Regions from separate parts of the Arthrobacter antioxidans genome, predicted to be linked through region 1. Evidence: riboswitches for the same ligand, from Rfam matches in the RefSeq annotation. Region 1 holds a riboswitch; each other region holds the start of a gene.
What was found. A riboswitch is a leader RNA that binds a small molecule or an ion and turns the genes downstream of it on or off. The one in region 1 is predicted to bind cyclic di-AMP.
Positions count from the first base shown of each region.

Region 1 (7,315 bases):
TCGCCGCCGCCCCGCGACCTGGGCATCACGTGGTCGATGGTGGACGCCGCCTTCCCGCAGTAGGCGCACTGGTGGTTGTCCCGGCGCAGCACCCCTCGCCTCGTCGCCGTGAAGTCCTGGCGGTAGGGCACTTTCACGTATCTGTTGAGCAGGATCACCGAGGGCCTTCCGAAGACTTCTGCAGGACCGACCACGGGGTCGTCGTCCTCCGCCACGACGCTCGCCTTCCCCGTGAGCACAAGGACCAGCGCCCGGCGGAAGGTGACGACCGCCAGCGGTTCATATCCTGCATTCAGAACGAGAGTGCGCATTCGACGTGCCCCATTGCTGACCTGTCCCCCGCGACCGGGTGCCATCCCGGGATCGGGAGAAGTGCTTCGGATGGACACTGCAAGGGTAAGCCGCACCCGCCCGTCCGCGGAACGCCGGACCGACGACGTGCGGGCTGCTGCTCCTGCCGGCTCCTACCGCGGGACCAACGACAGGAGGACCGGCACGTATGCCGGTCCTCCTGTCCGCGCATCCGTGCGGGTCAGCCGCCCACGCGGATGTACACGCCGCCGGAGCCGAGTTCGGCCGGGGCCACGACAGTGCTGTTGCCGTTGAATCCGCCGTGGATGGCCTGGCCGCCGCCGATGTACACCGCGATGTGGGCCATGCCCATGCCCCCGTCGGCGTAGTAGACCAGGTCGCCGGGGATGGCCTCGCCGGCACTCACCGTGCGGCCGAGGGACAGGTAGCCGGCCGGCCAGCCGTGGAAGTTGATCCCGGCGGCGGCGAGGGAGTTGCTCGCCAGGCGCGTGCAGTCCTGCGTGACGCCGAGCTGGCCCTTCGCGGCGGCGGCGATCGTCGCCGCCTTACCCGAGGAGGGTGCTGGTGCTGGTATGCGCCTCGAGGCCGGGACGATCGTTGCCGCGCGTGTCTCCGCGACGGGCGCCGGGGCGGCCGGGGCGGCCGGTGCCTCGACCGGGGCCGCCACCGCGGGAGCGGCGACGGCGGCAGTGGCAGGTGCTTCCGCGACGGGCGCCTCGACCACGGGGGCCTCCACGACGGGAGCCTCGACGACAGGAGCCTCGACGACGGGCGCTTCCACGACAGGAGCCTCGACGACGGGGGCTTCCACGACGGGAGCCTTCTCGACGACGACCGGCTTGGCCTTCACCTTGACCGGGGTCATGTTGAAGGCCACCACGGTCTTGTCCGAGGCGACGACGGCCGCGCGGGCGGAGGGCAGGGTGAGCTTCGACGCTGCGACGTCGCGCTGGGGCTGGAGGTCGGCGGCGTTGGCAGCGACCCCGCCGGTCAGGACGAGCCCGGATGCGGCGGCGAAGACGGCGGCCTGGCGGCCCATGCCGCCGGCGTTGGTGGACACGGTCCGTGCGAGGACGGAGAAGGCGGCGGCGTTGCGGGCGTCGTCGCGGTGGCGGGCGGCAGGGCGTGAGGACATGAGTGATGACATGAGGGTGTTCTCCAGGTGTGGGGTTCTAGCGGACGCGGACGAAGCCGGCGCCGGGGAGGTCTGAGAGGTTGTGCAGGCCGGTGTTCATGCCGTTGAGGCCACCGCTGACGACCTGGCCGTTGCCGACGTAGATCGCGACATGGCCGCCGGTGATGACGAGGTCACCGGGGGCGGGTGATCCGACGACGGCGCCGAACTGGAAGAACTGACCGGGAGCGAGGTCGCCCACGGACTTACCGACCGAGCGCAGGGCCTTCTCGACCATGGCGGTGCAGTCCTGGGCGACGCCGATCTGTGAGTACGCCGACCCGACCAGGCCGGCGGCGACGCCGGAGGACGGGGCGGGAGCGGGAGCCGGGGCGGGAGCGGGCGCCGGGGCCGCGGGAGCCGCGGCAGCGGCGACGACCGCGGGCGCGGTGGCTGGTGCTGCCATGACCGGAGCGGGGGCTGTGGCGGCGGGGGCTGCGTCCACGGGCGCGGTGGCCGGTGCTGCCACGACCGGAGCGGCCTCGACCGCGGCGACCGGGGCCGGGGCTGCTGCCGGTGGGATCTCCGCGGGAGCTTCCTCGACGACCGGCGCCTCCACCACGGGGGATGCTTCGACGGCCTTCGGGGCGGTCTTCACCTCGACGGCGACGCGGTCGAAGGACACCGTCGCGGTGGACGGCACGGTGACCTCGGCCGTCACGACCCGCTCGATGGCCAGGGCTGCGGAGGACTGCACCTCGCGCTCTGCGCCGACGGACCCCTGGGCCGGCAGGCCGGCGGTGAGGACCAGGCCTGACGCTGCGACGATGACGGCGGCCTGGCGGCCGACGGATCCGGCATTGGATGCGACGGCGGCGGACAGGGCGGTCAGCGGACTGATGTTTCCGGGCGCGCGGTGGCGGCCCGGCGAAGAGCTGGTGGACACGTTGGATTGCCTCTCCCAACGCCTGCGAGGTGAGCTGTCGGATTCGGATGGGAGTCACCCGGCCGCTGCGTGAACAGCGACTTAACCCCAAGGATTTCTTCTCAGAAACCCAGAATTGGTTCCCCCGCCTCTGCCATGCGATGGTGCGGACGGACCTCCGGCAATGGCAGAGCTAGGCGATTTGCAGGAGGGTGCTGGATCTAGAGCGAGTCCGGCACAAATCGAACGCTACAACACAACGCGAGATATGTCACATTCTGATCACGGAACGGTGTGTTTCTGGTGACGAAAGCCTGGGAGGCGGTCAGTCCTCGAGGGAGACGAAGACATGCGAGGCGACCTCGGGCGGCAGTTCGAGGGCCCCCTCGACGCCGGGGACGCGCACCGAGACGTAACCCCCGACCGATTCGAGGGTGAGCCGTGCGCCGGGGCGTAGCCCGCCTTCGTCGAGCTGCGTGAGGAGCTCGGGGTCCACCTGGATGGGCTCGGCGAGGCGCGCGAGCGTGACCTTGCTGCCGGGGGTGTAGGTGGCCATCGCGGACAGCAGCGTGACCACGCCGTCGGTGAACAGCGCCGATTCCACGCCGCCGATCGCCGCCAGCCCGGGGATCGGGTTGCCGTAGGGGGAGTCCGAGGGCTTGCCGAGGAGCTCGTACAGCCGGCGCTCCACGCGCTCGCTCATGACGTGCTCCCAGCGGCACGCCTCGTCGTGCACGTACGCCCAGTCGAGTCCGATCACGTCGCTCAGCAGGCGCTCCGCGAGACGGTGCTTCCTCATCACGCCGGTGGCGCGGCGGCGGCCGGTCTCGGTGAGCTCCAGGTGCCTGTCTCCCGAGACGACCACGAGGCCGTCGCGTTCCATCCGTCCGATGGTCTGGGACACGGTGGGGCCGGAATGGCGCAGCCGCTCGGCGATGCGCGCACGGAGCGCGACGATGTTCTCTTCCTCGAGCTCAAGGATGGTCCGCAGGTACATCTCGGTGGTGTCGATGAGGTCCGTCATGCGGTTCAGCTCCTTGGTGCGGTGCGGGTGCGCGGCTGGACTGCCTCACGCCGGTGAGGGGTGCGGCCATCGGCCCGGCTCCGCCCCACGCCTCCCAAGGTTAACGCATGGCATCAAGCGCCCGGCAATCCCACCCCCGGGCGGCCGGGGCGACTTCCCCGGGGGTTGTTAACAAATGGAGGGCCACCGACCGCTGGGGCAGAATGAAGTCTGAACCCCTGCCGTCCCAGAGCTGGAGCCCCCATGAGCGAGTCGCCCCGCATTCCCGCACACCTCCTCCCCTCGGACGGCCGCTTCGGTGCGGGCCCGTCGAAGGTCAGGAGCGGCCAGATCGACGCCCTCGTCGCGGCCGGCACGTCCCTCCTCGGGACCTCCCACCGCCAGGCCCCGGTCCGCGACCTCGTGGGGCGCATCCGCGATGGGCTCGGCACCTTCTTCGCCGCCCCCGACGGGTACGAGGTGGTCCTCGGCGTCGGCGGTTCGACGGCCTTCTGGGACGTCGCCACCTTCGGCCTCGTCGACCGGAAGGCCCAGCACCTCTCCTTCGGCGAGTTCGGTTCCAAGTTCGCGTCCGCCACCGACAAGGCGCCGTTCCTCGACGCCTCCAGCATCCTCACGAGCGAGCCGGGCACCCGCCCGGACGCGACGGCGGAGGAGGGCGTCGACGTCTACGCCTGGCCGCAGAACGAGACCTCCACCGGGGTGGCGGCACCCGTCCGGCGCGTCGAGGGCGCCGACGACGGCGCGCTCGTCGTCGTCGATGCCACCTCGGCAGCAGGCGGGCTCGACGTCGACGTCGCCCAGGCGGACGTCTACTACTTCGCGCCGCAGAAGAACTTCGCCTCCGACGGCGGCCTGTGGCTCGGCCTCTTCTCCCCCGCCGCACTGGAGCGCGCTGCGCGCATCGCCGCCGGTGACCGGTGGGTCCCGGACTTCCTCAACCTGCAGACCGCCATCGACAACTCGCGCCTCGACCAGACCTACAACACGCCGTCATTGGCGACCCTCGTCACGCTGGAGGCGCAGGTGCGGTGGCTCAACGCGCAGGGCGGCCTGCCCTTCGCGGCGGCCCGGACGGCGGACTCGGCGGGACGGCTGTACCGCTGGGCGGAGGCCTCCCCCGTGGCGAGCCCCTACGTGGCACGCCCCGAGGACCGCTCGAACGTGATCGTGACGGTGGACTTCGACGACGCCGTGGACGCCGCCCGCATCGCCGCGATCCTGCGCGCCAACGGCGTCGTCGACGTCGAGCCGTACCGGAAGCTGGGGCGCAACCAGCTCCGCGTCGCCACCTTCGTGGCGATCGAGCCCGACGACGTCTCGGCCCTCATCGGCTGCATCGACCACGTGGTCGAGAACCTCCTGTAGGTCGGTTCGTCCGGGGACCCGGCCCGCTCCGACCTCCGCGGCGGGTCCCCGTCCGCGCGGACCGCCCCAGAAGGCCCTGTCCGCGGACCGGCCTACGGTGTGGGATCGGACGCGCCGGCCTCGTGGTCGATGCGCAGGCGTCGGGGCGCCGAACGGTCGTAGCGCAGCCGCACGGCGTGGTAGCGCCATGCCCAGAAGATCCCCGCACCGGCGGCGACCAGTCCCGACGCCGCCGCGACCCCGAGGCTCCACCGCGGGCCGAACATGTCCGAGACCCACCCCACCACCGGCGCTCCGAGGGGCGTCCCCCCGAGGAAGATGGCGAAGTACAGGGCCATGACGCGTCCGCGCATGGCCGGTTCCGTGGTGGTCTGCACGTAGGCGTTGGCGCTGGTCATCAGCGTGAGCGCGAACAGGCCCACGGGCACGAGCGCCAGCCCGAAGAGCCACAGGGTGGGTGCCAGGGCGGCCAGCGCGCACGCGATCCCGAAGGCCGCCGAGGCGCCGAAGATGAACCGCAGGCGCGGCCTGTCGCGCCGGGCGGAGAGCAGTGCGCCCGCGACGGAGCCCACGGCCATCACCGAGGACAGCACCCCGAAGACCCCGGCGCCCTGGCCGAACTCGGTGCGCGCCATCGCGGCGATGAACACGGCGAAATTCAGTCCGAAGGTTCCGACGATGAAGATCGCGAGCATCACCATCATGAGGTCCGGCCGGCCCCGCACGTAGCGGAAGCCCGCCCTGATGCGCCCCTTGCCCGGCGCCGGACGCGGTTGCGCGTTCAGTTCGGAACTGCGCATTGCGAGCATCACGTAGACCATCGCACCGAACGTCAGGGCGTTGATCATGAACACCCATCCCGGCCCCACGCCCGCGGTCAGCAGCCCGGCGATGGCGGGGCCCACGAGGCGGGCCCCGTTGAAGGAGGCGCTGTTGAGCGCCACGGCGTTGGGGAGGTACTCGTCGCGTACGAGGTCCGAGACGAACGCCTGCCGGGCCGGGGCGTCGAAGGCCGAGACGACGCCGAGCGCCAGGGCGAAGGCGTAGACATGCCAGAGGGCGGCGACGTCCAGGAGGACCATCAGTCCGAGGCCGACGCCCAGCAGCGCCATCGCCACCTGCGTGGTCACGAGGAGCTTCCGCCGGTCGACGGTGTCCGCGATGAGGCCCGCCCACGGCGCGATCACGAGTTGGGGCCCCAGTTGCAGGGCCATGACGATCCCCAGCGCCGACGCGTTCTGCTCGGTCAGGATGTCGTAGACCAGCCAGTCCTGCGCGGTCCGCTGCATCCACGTGCCGATGTTGGAGATCAGCGCCCCGATGAACCAGAGCCTGTAGTTGTGGATGCCGAGGGACCGGAAGGTGCTCATGCCCCTCCCCGTCCGCTCCGGCACCCCGCGTGGATCACTCGGCGTCGGGCTGTTCCGCGGCGGAGGTCTCCGGATCGTCCTCGCCGGCCACCGGGGTCACGGGTGCGTCGGCGGTACCAGCCGCGTCGGCGGTGACGGGTGCGTCGGCGGTATCAGCCGCGTCGGCGGTGACGGGTGCGTCGGCGGTACCAGCCGCGTCGGCGGTGACGGGTGCATCGGCGGCATCAGCCGCCTCGGTCGCCCCGGCGTCTCCGGCGGCATCCGACGGCGACGCCTCGTCCTGCGGCGAGTCCTCGGGACGCACGCGCTCCGACCACGGCAGCCACTCGGGCGCCAGCAGGGAGGCCGAGGAGGGCAGCAGCCCCACTTCGCAGACCGTCACGTCCTTGCTCCGCGCCACGCGGGCCACGCTCGCGTACCACTGCCATCCGCCGTAGCCGGGCACGAAGGCCTCGAACCGGTGGGTGACCAGGCGCTCTCCGTCGATCGTGGCCGACACGTGCCGGCCCACCTGGGACTCGGGGGCGATCTCCAGTACGCCCTGTCGTGCACGCTCCACGGCGGCTTCGAGCACGGAGTCGGTCTTCGGGATGCGGCGGGCCACCCGGGGCTTGCGCGTGGCCTCGACGACGGCGGGCGCGCCGGGCTCGGCGACCACGGGCGTCGCGTCGATGTAGGTCGAGGAAGCACCGTCGACGGCGTCCAGGTTGCTCGGGATCATGATGGAAGTTTACGCGTCGAGGTCGTCGGCGACCGCCCGCAGCACCGCTGCGACCTTCGCCGCGTGCGCCTTCTCCGGGTAGCGCCCCTTGCGGAGGTTGTTGGAGACGCCGTCGAGGAGCTTGATGAGATCCTCCGTGATGACGGCCATGTCATCGGCGCTCTTCCGGCTGGCCTTGGCCACGGAGGGAGGCTGCTCGAGGATGCGCGCGGAGAGCGCCTGGGGGCCGCGACGCCCGTCGGCGACCCCGAACTCCAGCTTCGCGCCCACCGTGACCTCGGTCACGCCCGCTGGCAGGGCCGAGGCGTGCAGGAACACTTCCTTGCCGTCGTCCGTGGCCAGGAAACCGAATCCCTTGTCCGCGTCGAACCACTTCACTTTGCCGATGGGCACGTCGTCTACCTCTTCTTGGCTGTACCGGGCGGTGTCACCGGCGGCCCTGGCCCGGTCCACGCAGGCCGCCTGGCACCCAGGCGCGCTG
Region 1 is NZ_CP095501.1:547,748-555,062, reverse strand. Features, by position in the region: gene MWM45_RS02670 (HNH endonuclease) at 1-311, opposite strand, end outside; gene MWM45_RS02665 (NlpC/P60 family protein) at 533-1,459, opposite strand; gene MWM45_RS02660 (NlpC/P60 family protein) at 1,485-2,372, opposite strand; cyclic di-AMP (ydaO/yuaA leader) riboswitch at 2,378-2,545, opposite strand; gene MWM45_RS02655 (iron-dependent transcriptional repressor DtxR) at 2,677-3,375, opposite strand; gene serC (phosphoserine transaminase) at 3,619-4,743, shown strand; gene MWM45_RS02645 (MFS transporter) at 4,836-6,113, opposite strand; gene MWM45_RS02640 (DUF3027 domain-containing protein) at 6,148-6,834, opposite strand; gene MWM45_RS02635 (cold-shock protein) at 6,844-7,227, opposite strand.

Region 2 (7,315 bases), 230 kb from region 1:
GTCCGAGGACCCGGAGGCCCTCACCCAGGAAGTCTTCCTCGCGGTCTTCTCCAGGCTCGAGTCGGTGACCGGAGGGCTTCCCGGGCTGCGCACGTTCACCTTCTCGGTCGCGCACGCGCGCTACGTGGACGAGGTGCGCAGGAGGACGCGGGCGCCCGTGCTGGTGGGCTACGAGGTCGACGGCGATACCCGGACCACGGACTCCGCGGAGGCGGTGGCGCTCGGCAACCTCGACGTGGCAGGGGGGTTGCTCGAGCAGCTCAGCACCGAGCAGCGCGAGGTCATCCTCCTGCGCATCGTGGCGGAGCTGCCGATCGACCAGGTCGCCGAGATCCTCGGGAAGTCCGCAGGATCGGTGAAGCAGCTGCAGCGGCGGGGACTGCTCAGGCTGAAGGACCTCGTTCAACCCAATGAATCGGAAGCGCTATGACTGGACGTGAGACGCCGGACGCCGTACGGCTCCTCCTCGACGAGGCCGGCGTTGCCGACGACCCCGCCCTCGTGCGCGCCGTGGAGACCATCCGCACCCTCGGGGCGGGACCCGCGCCCGAGGTGACCGCCGAACTCGCCCAGCTGATGGCCGACGGCGGCAGGGCGCCGTCGGGCCGCCGCAACAAGCGGCGTATCACCTTCATCGGTGGAGCGCTGGCCGTGTCCATGGGCGTCGGGATGTCCGGCGTCGCGGCCGGCACCGCTCTCACCGACGGCCTCGCCGAGGCCGTCGAGTCGATGGCACGCTTCAGCATCCGGGACAGCGCCGACCGGGCGCACCCGCTTCCCGGCGCACCGGCGGGGCCCGACGACGGCGGAGGGCCCGTCGTCGCCCCGTCCGCGGAGGCCCCGGCCCGGTCGCTCGCGGAGCCGGTTCCGGCGCCGTCGGCCGCGGCGGAGGTGGGCCGCTCGGCCGATGCCGGTCCCTCCGTGGCGGACGCCGGTCCGTCCGCGGACCATGCGGTGCCGCGTGGTCCGGCAGGCCCCGGTCCGTCCGGTCCGGAGCACACCCCTCCGGGTGCCGCCCCGGATGCGCCGGCCGCTGCGGGTCCACCCGCTGCAGTCCCTCCCGCGCGCCAGGCGCCCCCCGCCGGGACTCCTGCTGCGGAGGCGCCCCCGGCCGCGGTCCCCCCGGCCGCGGCGTCGCCCGTGGGGCCGGCGGGATCCGCGCCGGCGCCCGGACGCGAGCGTCGCTCCCAGACTGCGCCGGGAAGCCCGGCGCCCGGGAGCACTGTGCCGGGAGGCCGGGCTCCGGGGACTGCGGTCCCCGGGAACGGACAGGCAGGCGGTCCGGCCGCAGGGAACGGAAAGCCGGTCGACCCGGCCACAGGCGAGGGGAAGGGGATCGGTCCGGCCCCCGGGCAGGGGAAGGCGGACGGCTCCGTCCCCGGCACGGGCACGGCAGGCGGTCCGGTGCCCGGGAACGGGACCGCGAAGGCGGGCGGCCGGGGTCCCGAGGTCCGGCAGCTGAAGCAGGCCGCGCCGGGGGCTCCGGCCGGTCCTGCTGCCGCCCCGCGGGGGAGCGGCCCGTCCGCTGACGGGCGGGCTGTTCCCGCGCCGCAGGGCTGGGCGTGGCTCCTCGCGCCCGCGGCCGGTCCCGGGCAGGTCCCGTCCGCGCCCGTCACCGGGGACCCCGACCGGCTGTACCCCTGGGAGCCCGGCGCGGAGGAGGCGACGTTCGTGCCCGGCCCCGTCCCGGCGTCGGATGATCCCGCCGGGCTGCCGGGCCTCCGCTAGGAGGTGAGCTGCCGCTTGGAGGAGATGACGCCGGTGTTGAACCCGGCGAGGTTGAGCCCGCCGTGGAAGCGTGCGTGCTCGATCTTGATGCAGCGGTCCATCACCACGTCCAGGCCTGCGGCTTCGGCGTCGCGCGCCACGTCCTCGTGCCAGGACCCCAGCTGCAGCCAGAGCGTTCTCGCGCCGACGTCGAGCGCGTCCTGCAGCACCGAGGGCAGGTCGTCGTGCTTGCGGAACACGTCGACGACGTCGGGCACCTCGGGCAGGTCCTTCAGCGACGCGTAGGCCGGCTGGCCGAGGATCTCCTTCGCCACCGGGTTCACGAAGTACAGGCGGTAGGGGGAGGAGGACTGCAGGTAGGTCGCGACGAAGTAGGACGCGCGCGAGGGCTTGTCCGACGCGCCGACGATCGCCACCGACCGCGCGCTCCTCAGTAGGTTCAGCCGTGCGGGCGCCGACGGCCCCTCCCAGGTCCGTTCGGGTGTCGTGTTGCCGGTGCTGCCGCTCATGCTCCCACTCCCACTGCCCGTGTCGCCGACGCGTCGTCGTCGTTCTCCCCGGCCGCTTCCTGCGGCAGGTCCTCGAACCCGGCGTCGGAGGCGTTCACCGCGATGTCCAGGGCCTGGTCCAGGTCCCAGAGGATGTCCTCGAGGTCCTCCAGCCCCACGGAGATGCGCACGAGGTCCTCGGGGACGCCCGCCGCGGCGAGCTGCTCGGCCGAGAGCTGCTGGTGCGTCGTCGAGCCCGGATGGATCACGAGGGTGCGGGAGTCGCCCACGTTCGCGAGGTGCGAGGCGAGCTGCAGCGACTCGATGAACTTCTGGCCCGCCCTGCGGCCGCCCCTGATGCCGAAGCTGAACACGGAGCCGGGGCCCTGCGGCAGGTAGGTCTTCGCCCGCTCATGATGCGCATGGGTGGGGAGCCCGGCGTAGTTGACGTATTCCACCCGCGGATCTGCCTGCAGCCACTCGGCGACGGCCAGGGCGTTCTCGAGGTGTTCGTCCAGGCGCTGCGCGAGGGTCTCGACCCCCTGCAGGAGCTGGAAGGCGGACATCGGCGAGAGGGAGGGCCCGATGTCGCGGAGCTGCTCGGTGCGCAGCTTGGTCAGGAACCCGTACTCCCCGAAGTTCGCCCACCACTGGATGTTGCCGTAGGACGGCACGGGTTCGGTCATCATGGGGAACTTGCCGTTGCCCCAGTCGAACCGGCCGCTCTCCACGATCACGCCACCGAGCGTGGTGCCGTGCCCGCCGATGAACTTGGTGGCCGAGTGGATGACGATGTCCGCGCCGTGCTCGATGGGGCGCACCAGGTAGGGCGTGCTCAGCGTGGAGTCGACGATGAACGGGACGCCGGCGTCGTGGGCGACCTTCGCAAGGCCCGCGAGGTCGGCGATCTCGCCGGAAGGGTTCGCGATCACCTCGGCGTAGACCGCCTTGGTGTTGTCCCGGATGGCGGCCGCGTAGTCCGCGGGGTCCGTCCCGGGGACGAAGGTGGTCTCGATCCCGAACCGGCGCAGCGTGACGTCGAGCTGGGTGACGGTGCCGCCGTACAGCTGGGAGGCCGCGACGATGTGGTCCCCGGCCTGGCAGAGCGCCGCGAAGGTGATGAACTCCGCGCTCATGCCCGACGCCGTCGCCACCGCCCCGATCCCGCCCTCGAGGGAGGCGATGCGCTCCTCGAACGCGGCGACCGTGGGGTTGCCGATCCGCGAGTAGATGTTGCCGTACTTCTGCAGCGCGAAGAGGTTGGCGGCGTCGTTGGTGTCCTTGAACACGAAGGACGTCGTCTGGTAGATCGGGACCGCCCGGGCCCCGTGGGTGGCGTCGGGCGTGCCGCCCGCGTGCAGTGCGCGCGTGCGGAAACCGAAGGAACGTTCTGCCATCAGGCACCTGCCTTGCTGGATTCGGACACTGCGACGGTGGGTCGGAGGTCGGGGTGGGTGCCGCAGGCGGCTGGGACGATGCTCATGGTTCCCTCCATCGTTCTGGCAGTAGCACCCTCATGCCGGCGCGGGGACGCGGAGGCCAGGGTTGCTGCGGCGTCAGTGAGCCAGATCTCTCGGCCGCTCGGGATGGTCGGATCGAGTCTGACACCGGGCGGGTGCAGAACCAAACCATGTGTCCCCGTGTGAGGCAGGGGTTGCGGCGACCTAGGCTGGAGGGATGGAGGAATGGAGATCGGCAAGCCGGGCGCAGGACCGCAAGCTGTGGCAGACGCTCTGGTACGTCGGCGCCGCGCTGACGCTCACGCTGGCCAGCAGCATCCTCGTGGCCCTGGGCGGCCTCGGAACGGCGGCCACGGACTGGTTCTACGTCCAGCAGGCGGTGCTGCTCTCGCTCAGTGCAGCCGGGACGGTCTTCGCCCTCCGTCGCTGGCGGGCGCTGCGCGGCTGAGGCGCACTTCACCTCCTGTTATTCAAATGTGACAGAAGTGACTGCTGTTAGGTATGGTCAGCACGTGCTTCCGCGACCGTGGGGCGCTCCTGGACGGATTGCCGAGCCCTGCCGTCGTCCCGGACTCGTTCGCAACCACGAAAGGCAGGGACGGGGGAACCACTAGTTCCACCGGGCGCGCAGGAGACCCTGCAGGCGCCCTCGGGGTTAAGCCGCACCACATCACCCACGGGTGATGTGCGCGGCCGGGTGACTCCCATCCGAACCCGACAGCTCACCCCGCAGGCATGGGAGAGGTATAGAACCATGTCACGAAACATTTCTTCAGCGCGCCACCGTGCCGACGTCGACGGCAGTCTCGCGCTGCAGGGCCTGTCCCGCGCCGCCAAGGCTCACGCCACCGCCGTAGGCCGCCCCGTCGCGATCGCCGCCGTCACCTCGGGCCTCGCGCTCGGCGCCGTGGGCACCGCCCACGCCGGTGAGTACACCGAGCAGGGCACGACGACGGCCCCCGCGGCCGTCGCAGCACCGGCCGCCGGTGCCGCAGCGACGACGCACACCGTCGTCGCGGGTGACACCCTGGGCGCCGTCTCGGCACGCTATGGCGTGGACCTGACCGCGGTCCTCACGGCGAACGGCCTGTCCGTCGCATCGATCATCTTCCCCGGCGACACCATCACCATCCCCACCGGCGGTGCCGCTGCGGCTCCGGCCCGGACGGTGTCGGTGCCCGTCGCCGCGCCCGCGGCGTTCGTGGCGGCTGCTCCCGCGGCGCCGGTCCAGCAGGCCGCTGCTGTCGCCCCCGCTCCGGCCGTGTCCACGGCTCCGGCCCCGGGCGTGCACCTGGCCTCCGCCGACATCACGCCGATCGCGACCTCCGGCAGCGCCGGCGGTACCCTCCTGGCTTCCGCCCAGTCACAGCTCGCCGCCGGTGCCGTCCAGGACTGCACCATCCTGGTCGAGAAGGCGCTGCGCGCCGCGGGCATCGCCGTAGGCGATCTCGGGCCCTCGCAGTTCTTCCGGTTCGGCTCCACCGTGGGCACCCCGGCTCCGGGTGACCTCGTCATCACCGGCGGTCACGTCGCGATCTACGCCGGCGGCGGCCAGGTCATCAGCAGCGGCATGAACGGCGCGAACCTCACCATGAAGCACTCCCTCTCGGACCTCCCGGGAGCCTCCTTCGTCCGGGTCGCTGGCTGACACCGGAACGAACCACACGCGGGAAGCGGCAGGCGCTTGGACGGGGCCCCTGCCGCTTCCTTCCTTTAACGCCGGGTCGCCCCAGGGCGCATCACCGGCGGGACAGTACGTCCTGGATCCCCGGGATGCACCCTTCGTTCTGCAGGGAGGTGGTGTCCCCGAGCGCTGAGCCCTCGTAGAGCTGCGTCAGCAGGCGGCGCATGATCTTCCCGGAGCGCGTCTTCGGCACGTCGGGTACGACGACGACGGCGGACGGCCGCGCGATCGGCCCGATGGCCGTCGCGACATGGGCGCGGAGCGTCGAGGCGACGTCCGTCTCCGGATCGGCGCCCGCGGCCAGCACCACGAACGCCGCGATGGCATGACCTGTCAGGGGATCGGGCACGGGGCAGGCGCCGGCCTCGGTGACGAGCGGGTGGGCGACGAGCGCCGATTCGATCTCGATCGTGGACAGCCGGTGGCCCGAGACGTTGATGACGTCGTCCACGCGGCCCAGGATCCAGGTGTCGCCGTCGTCGTCGTACCGTGCGCCGTCGCCGGCCAGGAACCAGCCCTGCGCCGCGAACGTGCGCCAGTAGGAGTCGAGGTAGCGCTGCGGGTCGCCCCAGACGGTGCGTGCCATGGCCGGGCCGTGACGGTCCACCACGATCAGGCCCTGCACGCCCGGCGGGACGGGACGGCCCTCCTCGTCGACGATGCGCGTGCTGACCCCGGGCAGCGCGCGGGCGGCGCACCCCGGCTTGAAGTCCGCATCGGTGGGGCTGGGGGAGAGCACGGTGGCGCCGGTCTCCGACTGCCACCAGGTGTCGACGACGGGCACCTCGTCGCGGCCGAGGTTCCGGCGGAACCAGCGCCACGCCTCGGGGTTGACCGCCTCGCCGACCGTGCCGAGCACGCGGATGCTCGAGAGGTCGTAGGAGCACGGGACGCCGTCCGGGAACCAGCCCATGAGCGAGCGCACCAGCGTGGGCGCGGTGTAGTAGCTCGTGACGCCGTAGCGTTCGATGACCTCGAGGTGGCGTCCCGGATGGGGCGTGTTGGGTGTGCCCTCGTAGAGGACCTGCGTGGCCCCGTTGGAGAGCGGACCGTACAGCTCGTAGGTGTGGGCGGTGACCCAGGCGAGGTCGGCGGTGCACCAGTGGACGTCCTGCCCGCGCAGCGCCGGATCGGGGTTGCTGAAGAGGTGCTCGAAACTCCAGGACGCCTGCGTGAGGTACCCGCCCGAGGTGTGCACGAGGCCCTTGGGCTTCCCCGTGGTCCCCGACGTGTACATGATGAACAGCGGCGTCTCGGCGTCGAACGCCTCCGGCTCGTGGTGCGGTGAGGCGGTGTCGACGACGTCGTGCCACCACACGTCGCGGCCGTCGGTCCAGCTGATGTCCGAGCCGGTGCGGCGGACCACGAGGACGTGCTCGATGCTGTTGTCCCCGGCCACCGCGGCGTCGGCGTTGTCCTTCACGGGCACGGCGACGCCCCGCCGGAACTGGCCGTCCGTGGTGACCAGCAGCTTGGCACCGGTGTCCTCGACGCGGAAGCGGAGCGCCTCCGCCGAGAACCCGCCGAAGACCAGCGAGTGCACGGCGCCGATCCGCGCGCAGGCGAGCGTGATGACCACCGTCTCGACGAGGACCGGCAGGTAGACGACCACGCGGTCGCCCGTCCCGATGCCCAGTGCCAGCAGCGCGTTCGCGGCCCGCGACACCTCGTCCTGCAGGTCCGCGTAGGTGACGGTGCGGCGGTCCCCGGGCTCGCCCTCGAAGTGGAGTGCCACGCGGTCGCCGCGCCCGGCCCGGACATGCCGGTCCACGCAGTTCGCGGCGACGTTCAGGGTACCGCCCGAGAACCACTCGATGGCCGGGATGCTGAGGGTCCCGTCCGCCTGCGGCTCCGCCTTCTCGAAGGAGTGCACGGTGTGCCACGGCGTGTCCCAGTCGAGCCGTGCGGCCTGTTCGGCCCAGAAGGCGAGGCGCCCGGCCTCCTCCTGGGCTGCG
Region 2 is NZ_CP095501.1:313,731-321,045, forward strand. Features, by position in the region: gene MWM45_RS01595 (RNA polymerase sigma factor) at 1-430, shown strand, start outside; gene MWM45_RS01600 (hypothetical protein) at 427-1,728, shown strand; gene MWM45_RS01605 (CoA-binding protein) at 1,725-2,237, opposite strand; gene MWM45_RS01610 (O-acetylhomoserine aminocarboxypropyltransferase/cysteine synthase family protein) at 2,234-3,613, opposite strand; SAM riboswitch class I at 3,705-3,809, opposite strand; gene MWM45_RS01615 (hypothetical protein) at 3,894-4,124, shown strand; cyclic di-AMP (ydaO/yuaA leader) riboswitch at 4,245-4,425, shown strand; gene MWM45_RS01620 (C40 family peptidase) at 4,431-5,324, shown strand; gene acs (acetate--CoA ligase) at 5,416-7,315, opposite strand, start outside.
Region 2: it holds a riboswitch for cyclic di-AMP, as region 1 does, so the genes downstream of both, MWM45_RS01620 (C40 family peptidase) here and MWM45_RS02660 (NlpC/P60 family protein) in region 1, are expected to answer to the same signal.

Region 3 (7,315 bases), 1.7 Mb from region 1:
CGAACGTGAGGTGCTCGTACACCTCGTCCGTCACGATGATCGCGTCGTAGCGCTCCGCCAGCCGCACGATCAGCTCGAGGGTCGGGCGCGTGAAGACACTGCCCGTCGGGTTGTGCGGGTTGTTGACGACGACGATCCTCGTGCGCTCGCTGAACGCGGCCTCGAGGCTCGCGGCGTCGGGCTGGAAGTCCGGCGCGCGCAGCGGGGCCGTGGTGTGCGTCGCGCCGGAGAGACCGATTACGGCGCCGTAGGAGTCGTAGAACGGTTCGAAGGTCAGCACCTCGTCCCCCGGTCCGGCGAATGCGAGGATCGCGGCGGCGATCGACTCGGTGGCGCCCGTGCTGACGATCACCTCGGTCTGCGGGTCCACCGTGAGGCCGTAGAAACGCGCCTGGTGCGCGGCGATCGCATGGCGCAGCACCGCGAGCCCCTGGCCGGGCGCGTACTGGTTCGCCCCGTCCGCGATGGCCGCCCGTGCCGCATCCAGGATCTCCCGCGGCCCGTCCTCGTCGGGGAAACCCTGGCCGAGGTTGACCGCTGTGTGCTGCTGCGCGAGGGCCGTGACCTCCTCGAAGATGGTGATGCCGAGCCGGCCGTCGTCGCCGAGCAGGTTCGCGCCGCGCGCCGCCCGCATCCACGGCGCCTCGCCGGTAGCCCGGGCAGGAGTCTGAGCGTCTGTCGTCATCCCACCAGTATTGCCGCTCCCACCGCCGGGGGCCCGACCGGTCCGTCACGGGCCGGCGGGACTGGGTACCGTGGGGGGATGAGCCGCGCCGTCTGCCCCGGATCCTTCGACCCCCTCCACAATGGCCACCTCGAGGTCATCAGCCGCGCCGCGCGGCTCTTCGACGAGGTGATCGTCGCGGTCTCGACGAACTACGCGAAGACGTACCGCTTCGACCTCGAGGAGCGCATGGCGTTCTGCGCGGAGAGCCTCGCGTACCTTCCCGGGGTGACGGTGGTCCCGATGGGGGAGGGCCTCCTCGCGGACTTCTGCCGGGAGCACGGCGCGAGCGCCCTCGTGAAAGGGCTGCGGTCCGGCCTCGACTTCGACTACGAGCTCCCCATGGCCACCATGAACCGCCACCTGGCCGACATCGACACCGTGTTCCTGCCCACGGACACCGAGTTCGCGCACGTCTCCTCGACCCTCCTGAAGGAGGTGGCGTCCCTCGGCGGCGACGTCACGCCCTTCGTGCCGGACGCGGTCAACAAGCGCCTGCGGAAGTCCGCCTGATCCGCCTGCTCCGTCGGACCGCAAGTCTCAGACGGGGCGTGCGCAGGCCGGTCGCACGAACGATGCCACGAGGGCCGTGCTCTCCTCGACGAACCGCCCGAGCCATCCGGACGCTCCGAGCCCGGGCCGCGACCCGGCCATGGTGATGTCCGCCTCGGAGCACTGCGCCAGGTTCGTCGACGCCCGGGTCACGTGGTAGGTGGAGGTGACGACGACGATCTCGTCCCAGCCGTTGTCCCGCGCCAGCGCGGCCACCGCGCGCGCCTCCCCCCGCGTGGTCAGCGGATCGGGGACGAAGCAGGTGATATCGGGGTTCTCCTCGGCGCAGACGGCGTCGGTCGCCGCATTGCCCGGCAGCCCGGTGGAGGAGAGGACCAGTTCGTCCGCGACGCCGTCGTCGATCAGTTCCCGGCCGAGCGGCAGGCGTTCCGCTGCCGCCCCGGCGAGGACGACGACGGCGTCGGCCCTGCCCGCCGGGCGGAGCGGGGGATCGTAAAACAGCGTCCAGGCGAGGACCAGCCAGGCCGTCAGGACTGCAGCCAGCAGCACGCCCACCGTGCGCAGGACCCGCAGGAGACGTCGACGCGGTGCGGGGGGCGGGGGATCGGACGTCACGGTCCGAGCCTAGACGCCGCGCCCGTTTTGGGCCTGCCCGCCTGATCAGGATAGGATGGTACGTCGGTCATATGTTCTACAGGAGTCACCATTAAAAGCGATCTCAGTTCGCCTTTGACTTTCAGTGTCAAGGATCTCGGACGCAGTCCGGGAAGCATGCGGACAATCGAAGAACATGCGCCGGTACCCAAGGATTTCGGCGTCGCCCTGATCGGCGTGCAGGAGGGTTCCGAAATGGAGCTGGACCTGCGCTTCGAATCGGTGCACGAGGGGATCCTGGTATCGGGAACGGCGAACGTCGAAGTAACCGGCGAGTGCGGCCGGTGCCTGGAACCACTGCGGTTCGACCGCGACGTGGAGATCCAGGAGCTCTTCTTCTACAGCGACTCAGCGTCGCTGTCGGTGGAAGAGGAAGAAGAACAGCACAGGGTGGAGAACGATTCGGTCGATCTGGAACCCGTGTTGAGGGATGCAGTGGTTACGTCGCTGCCATTCCAGCCGGTGTGCCGGGAGGATTGTCAGGGCCTGTGCTCCGAATGCGGAGCGCAGCTCAACGATGATCCTGACCACCACCATGAAGTTTTGGATCCTCGCTGGTCAGCCCTTGCCGGGCTGACGGGCACCGCCGCCGAGCAGGACGCGGCACCCAAGTCAGAGTCAGACGAGAAGGAAGAGAGTTAGCCGTGGCTGTCCCGAAACGGAAAATGTCCCGCGCGAATACCCGCGCACGCCGGTCCCAGTGGAAGGCAACCGCCCCCAAGCTGGTCAAGACCCTCGAGAACGGCCGCGTCACCTACAGCCTCGCCCACCAGGCCAAGGTTGTCACCGATTCCGCCGGCACCCCGCTGTTCCTTGAATACAAGGGCCGCAAGGTAGCCGACGTCTAACAACGGACCCGCGCTCCCGGCCGGCCTTGCGCCTGCCGGTGGCCGTCCGCTGCTGGATCAGCTGATGCAGTTGTGAAGAATACGGAAGACCTCACGAAGCGTCTCGGTGTCGATATCGACACCGGGACGCTTCGTCTTGCCCTGACGCACCGCTCCTACGCCTATGAGAAGGGCGGGATCCCGACGAACGAGCGCCTGGAGTTCCTCGGCGACTCGGTGCTCGGGCTGGCGGTCACCGATGCCCTGTACCGGGACCACCCGGATCTGTCCGAGGGCGACCTCGCCAAGAGGCGCTCCGCCGTCGTCAGCACCAGGGCGCTGGCCGGGGTGGCCCGCACCCTGGACCTCGGCAGCTACGTGCTGCTGGGCCAGGGGGAGAAGCTGACGAACGGACGCGACAAGGCCTCGATCCTGGCGGACACCATGGAGGCCGTCATCGGGGCCGCCTACCTCAGCCACGGCATCGAGACGGCGCGCGCCATGGTCATGCGGCTGATCGGGCCGCTGCTGCTCGATGCGGCGGTGCTCGGCGAGGGGACCGACTGGAAGACCCGCATCCAGGAAACGGCGGCTGCCCGGCGGCTCGGCACCATCGACTACCGGGTCGACGGGACGGGCCCGGACCACGCCCGGACGTTCACGGCACGCCTGCTGATCGGTGGCACGGAGTACGGCTCCGGGTGCGGCAATTCGAAGAAGGAAGCCGAGCAGGCGGCTGCGGCCGCCTCGTGGAAGACCCTCGCGGTGCCGCTGGACCCACTGCTGCCGGGCGGTCCCGCCGACGCCGACAGCACCGGCACCCCCGCGTCACCCGACGGACCCTGAGTGCCTGAACTCCCCGAGGTCGAGGTCGTCCGTCGCGGCCTCGCGCGCTGGGTGGCGGGACGCGTCATCGACTCCGTGGAGGTCCTGGATCCCCGGTCGCTCCGGCGGCACGTCGACGGCGTCGAGGACTTCGTCGGCAACCTCGCGGGGGCCCGTGTGCGCGACGTGGTGCGCCGGGGGAAGTTCCTCTGGATGACGCTCGAGGACGCAGGCCGGCCCGGTGGTCGCCCCCACGTAGCCCTCATGGCACACCTCGGGATGAGCGGACAGCTCCTGGTCGAGGACCCCGACGCGCCCCTGGAGAAGCACCTGAAGGTCCGCCTCGCGCTCTCCCCGGCGGTCGACGACGAGGGCGCCGCCCTGCCGGGTGAGCTGCGATTCGTCGACCAGCGGATCTTCGGCGGCATGTTCGTGGCCGACCTGGAGCCGACGCCGGACGGACTGCCCGGCGGGCTCGGCATCTCCGACCTCCCGCTCGTACCCCACCAGGCGGCGCACATCGCGCGCGATCCCCTCGACCCCGGATTCTCCGCAGCCTCCTTCCACGAGCGTCTCCGCGGCCGCAGGACGGGCCTCAAACGCGCGCTCCTCGACCAGGGGCTCGTCTCGGGGATCGGCAACATCTATGCCGACGAGGCGCTCTGGGCGGCCAGATTCCACTATGCGCGGCCCACGGACACCCTGCGACGACCCGACACGCAGCGCATCCTCGACGCCGTCACCTCGGTGATGCACCGGGCGCTGGCGGCCGGCGGCACCAGCTTCGACTCCCTGTACGTCAACGTGAACGGTGCGTCGGGCTATTTCGCCCGCGATCTGGAGGCCTACGGGCGGGAGGGCCGGCCCTGCCGACGGTGCGCCTCCGAGGGCAGGACCACGCTGTTGCGCCGCGAATCCTTCATGAACAGGTCCTCCTACCTGTGCCCGCACTGCCAGCCCAGACCACGGAATGCACGGTTCTGAGACGTTAGGGAAAAAAAGGTGATTTTCCCCTCGTGATCTAAATGTGACAACCGGCGTCGGCAGCCGGTACGGTTGGTCTCGCGTCCGATCCACAACGGATGGGCGCCCATCCTCACACTGCCTAACCCTGTCGATGAGGACGGACCGTTCGTACTACACATTCGACAGGGGCGGGGGAACCACTAGCGGACTCGATCACGGGTCCTAGGGGTAAAGACACGCGCAAACCAGCACTGGGGACGGTGGTTTGCAGAAAGCGCGTCCGGATGTCCCATCCGAACCCGACAGCTAACTTCGCAGGCATTGGGAAAGGCATCAACATGTCCAAGCAGAGCCATAACGCGCGCCACCGGGCCGTCCCCACGCGCATCAACCCCTTCATCACGGCATCACGCGCCGTCTCCGCAAGCGCCTCCGTCGCCGGCAAGCCTGCCGCCGTCGTCGCCGTTGCTTCCGGAATCATGTTCGGCGCATCGCTCCCGGCGAACGCCGCAGGCGAGGTCGCCACCCAGCCGGCAGCAGTCTCCACTGCTGCCGCGGGCACCCACACCGTCCAGGCCGGCGACACGCTCGGCTCCATCGCCGCGATGCACGGTCTGAGCGTCGACGTGCTGTTCGCAGCCAACGGGCTCGGCAGCGCCTCGGTCATCTACCCCGGCCAGTCGATCTCCCTCGGCGGTTCGGCTGCTCCTGCGCAGTACTCCGCGCAGTCGGCGTCGATCGTCGCACTGCCCGCCGCAGCACCCGCTCCGGCCGCAGCACCCGCTGCGCCTGCCGCAGCCCCCGCTCCGGCAGCCACCCCCGGTGTCAGCCTCCAGTCCGCCGCGTCGATCACTCCGGTGGCCGGCGGCGGCGTCGTCGGAACGGCGATGCAGGGCGTTGGATCGGGCTACGTGTACGGCGGAACCGCCTTCGGTGCCTGGGACTGCTCGGCCTTCGTGCAGTGGGCCTACGCCCAGAACGGCATCGACCTGCCCCGCACCACCTGGGCCCAGTTCGCTGCCATGACGCCCACCAGCAACCCCCAGCCGGGTGACCTGGTGAGCCAGAACGGCGGCAGCCACGTGGGGATCTACCTCGGCGACGGCCAGATGGTCAGCGCCCTGAACTCCTCGCAGGGTACCCTCGTCCACTCGGTCAACGCCATGTCGGTGGATGGTTACTACACCCGCTAACTGAGCCGCCGGCCCATGGTCGGCGACACCAGTCGGACGGTCAGAAGGACGGGATGCATCACGCATCCCGTCCTTCCGCGTTCCACGGCAAGCCGGAGGCGTCGACGGCGCCCGGAGCATGCTCGTTGTGCACGTGTGGCGGGTTGTCGACGGCAGGACCCACCACAGCTGCGCAATCAGGGCAGATAGGTGTGCCTGACGCGTATGGGTGTGCGCGCACCATCGGGCGCACGAGAAAACGAGGGAAGCCGGAGCCTCAGCGGTAGTACGCCGCCAGGCGCTCGAGCCCTTCGTCGATGCTCACGGACGGGCTCCAGTCGAGCACGCTGCGCGTGTGCCGCTGGTCGAACCAGTGCGCGGTCGACAGCTGCTCCGCCAGGAAGCGGGTCATGGGGGGTTCGTCCGTCCTGCCGAGCCGGAGCCAGGCCCGCTCGATCAGGGAACCGGCACCGCGGGCAAGCACTCCCGGCACGGACCGGGCGGGCGGCTCCACCCCGCCGGCACGGCAGATCCCGCCGAGCAGCTCGGCGATCGGGCGGGGCTCGCCGTTGGTGACGACCAGCGCCTGGCCCTGTGCCGCGTCCATCCGCCGCAGGCACGCGACGATGGCCGACGCCGCATTGTCCACGTAGGTGGTATCGATCAGGGCGGTCCCGCCGTCGAGCAGGGGAAGACGACCGTGACGGGCGCGCTCGATCACGCGTTCCACCAGCTGGGTGTCGCCGGGACCCCACACGATGTGCGGCCGGATCGCGGCGACGCGGAACGACGGCGTCGAACGGGCCAGGGCGAGCACCTCGGCCGCGGCCTTGGTACGGGCGTAGTCGCCGCGGGCGTGTGCCGGGTCCGCCGGACCGGAGGGAGCCCCGACCAGCGACGAGCCGTCGTGCGCGACGGACGGCGAGGACACATGGACGACGTCGGTGACCCCGGCCGCGCGGGCGGCGTCCAGCAGGATCCGCGTCCCGTCCACGTTGGTGCGCTCGAACTCGGCGGGCACCCCGGTGAAGGAGACCTTCGCCGCGAGGTGGATCACGGCGCGGCAGTCCTGCACCGCGGCGGCGACGGCCGCGGCATCCGTGATCGATCCGAGGACGTCCTGCGCACCGGATACCCCGGAGGGGCGCCGCTGCAGGCACCGGACGTCCTCCCCGGCGGCGACGAGGTGCTCGGCGACGGTGCGCCCCAGCATCCCGCTGGCACCGGTGACGAGGACGGTCACAGGGACCCCGCGCGGGCACCGGAGAGGAACCGGCCGCACCACTGCGCGATGCGCGTGCGGTCGATCTTGGCGTTGTGCCGGATGTCCACCGGGAGCGCGGGGACGGCGACGACCGCGGCGAGGTCGACACCGTGCCCCAGCGCGGCGGAGCGTGCCGCCTCCGCGACCGGAGCATCGGCCAGGGCAGGGCGCCGCCCCGCGGCGTCCGTCTCGAGGACCGCGACCACGGCCTGCGTGCCCGCGGGGCCCACGCCCACGAGGGCCGCCAGCCGGACGCCGTCGATCGTCTCCAGGGACTGCTCGAGGGCGACGGGCGTCAGGACGCCGGAGGCCGCCGTGATGATGTGGCCGAGCCGGCCCTCGACCCAGAGGCGCCCGTCGGCGTCGAAAT
Region 3 is NZ_CP095501.1:2,215,947-2,223,261, reverse strand. Features, by position in the region: gene MWM45_RS10250 (aminotransferase class I/II-fold pyridoxal phosphate-dependent enzyme) at 1-685, opposite strand, end outside; gene coaD (pantetheine-phosphate adenylyltransferase) at 764-1,237, shown strand; gene MWM45_RS10240 (YdcF family protein) at 1,265-1,852, opposite strand; gene MWM45_RS10235 (YceD family protein) at 1,967-2,533, shown strand; gene rpmF (50S ribosomal protein L32) at 2,536-2,739, shown strand; gene rnc (ribonuclease III) at 2,812-3,564, shown strand; gene mutM (bifunctional DNA-formamidopyrimidine glycosylase/DNA-(apurinic or apyrimidinic site) lyase) at 3,565-4,527, shown strand; cyclic di-AMP (ydaO/yuaA leader) riboswitch at 4,637-4,844, shown strand; gene MWM45_RS10215 (C40 family peptidase) at 4,848-5,702, shown strand; gene MWM45_RS10210 (NAD-dependent epimerase/dehydratase family protein) at 5,959-6,924, opposite strand; gene MWM45_RS10205 (alpha/beta fold hydrolase) at 6,921-7,315, opposite strand, start outside.
Region 3: it holds a riboswitch for cyclic di-AMP, as region 1 does, so the genes downstream of both, MWM45_RS10215 (C40 family peptidase) here and MWM45_RS02660 (NlpC/P60 family protein) in region 1, are expected to answer to the same signal.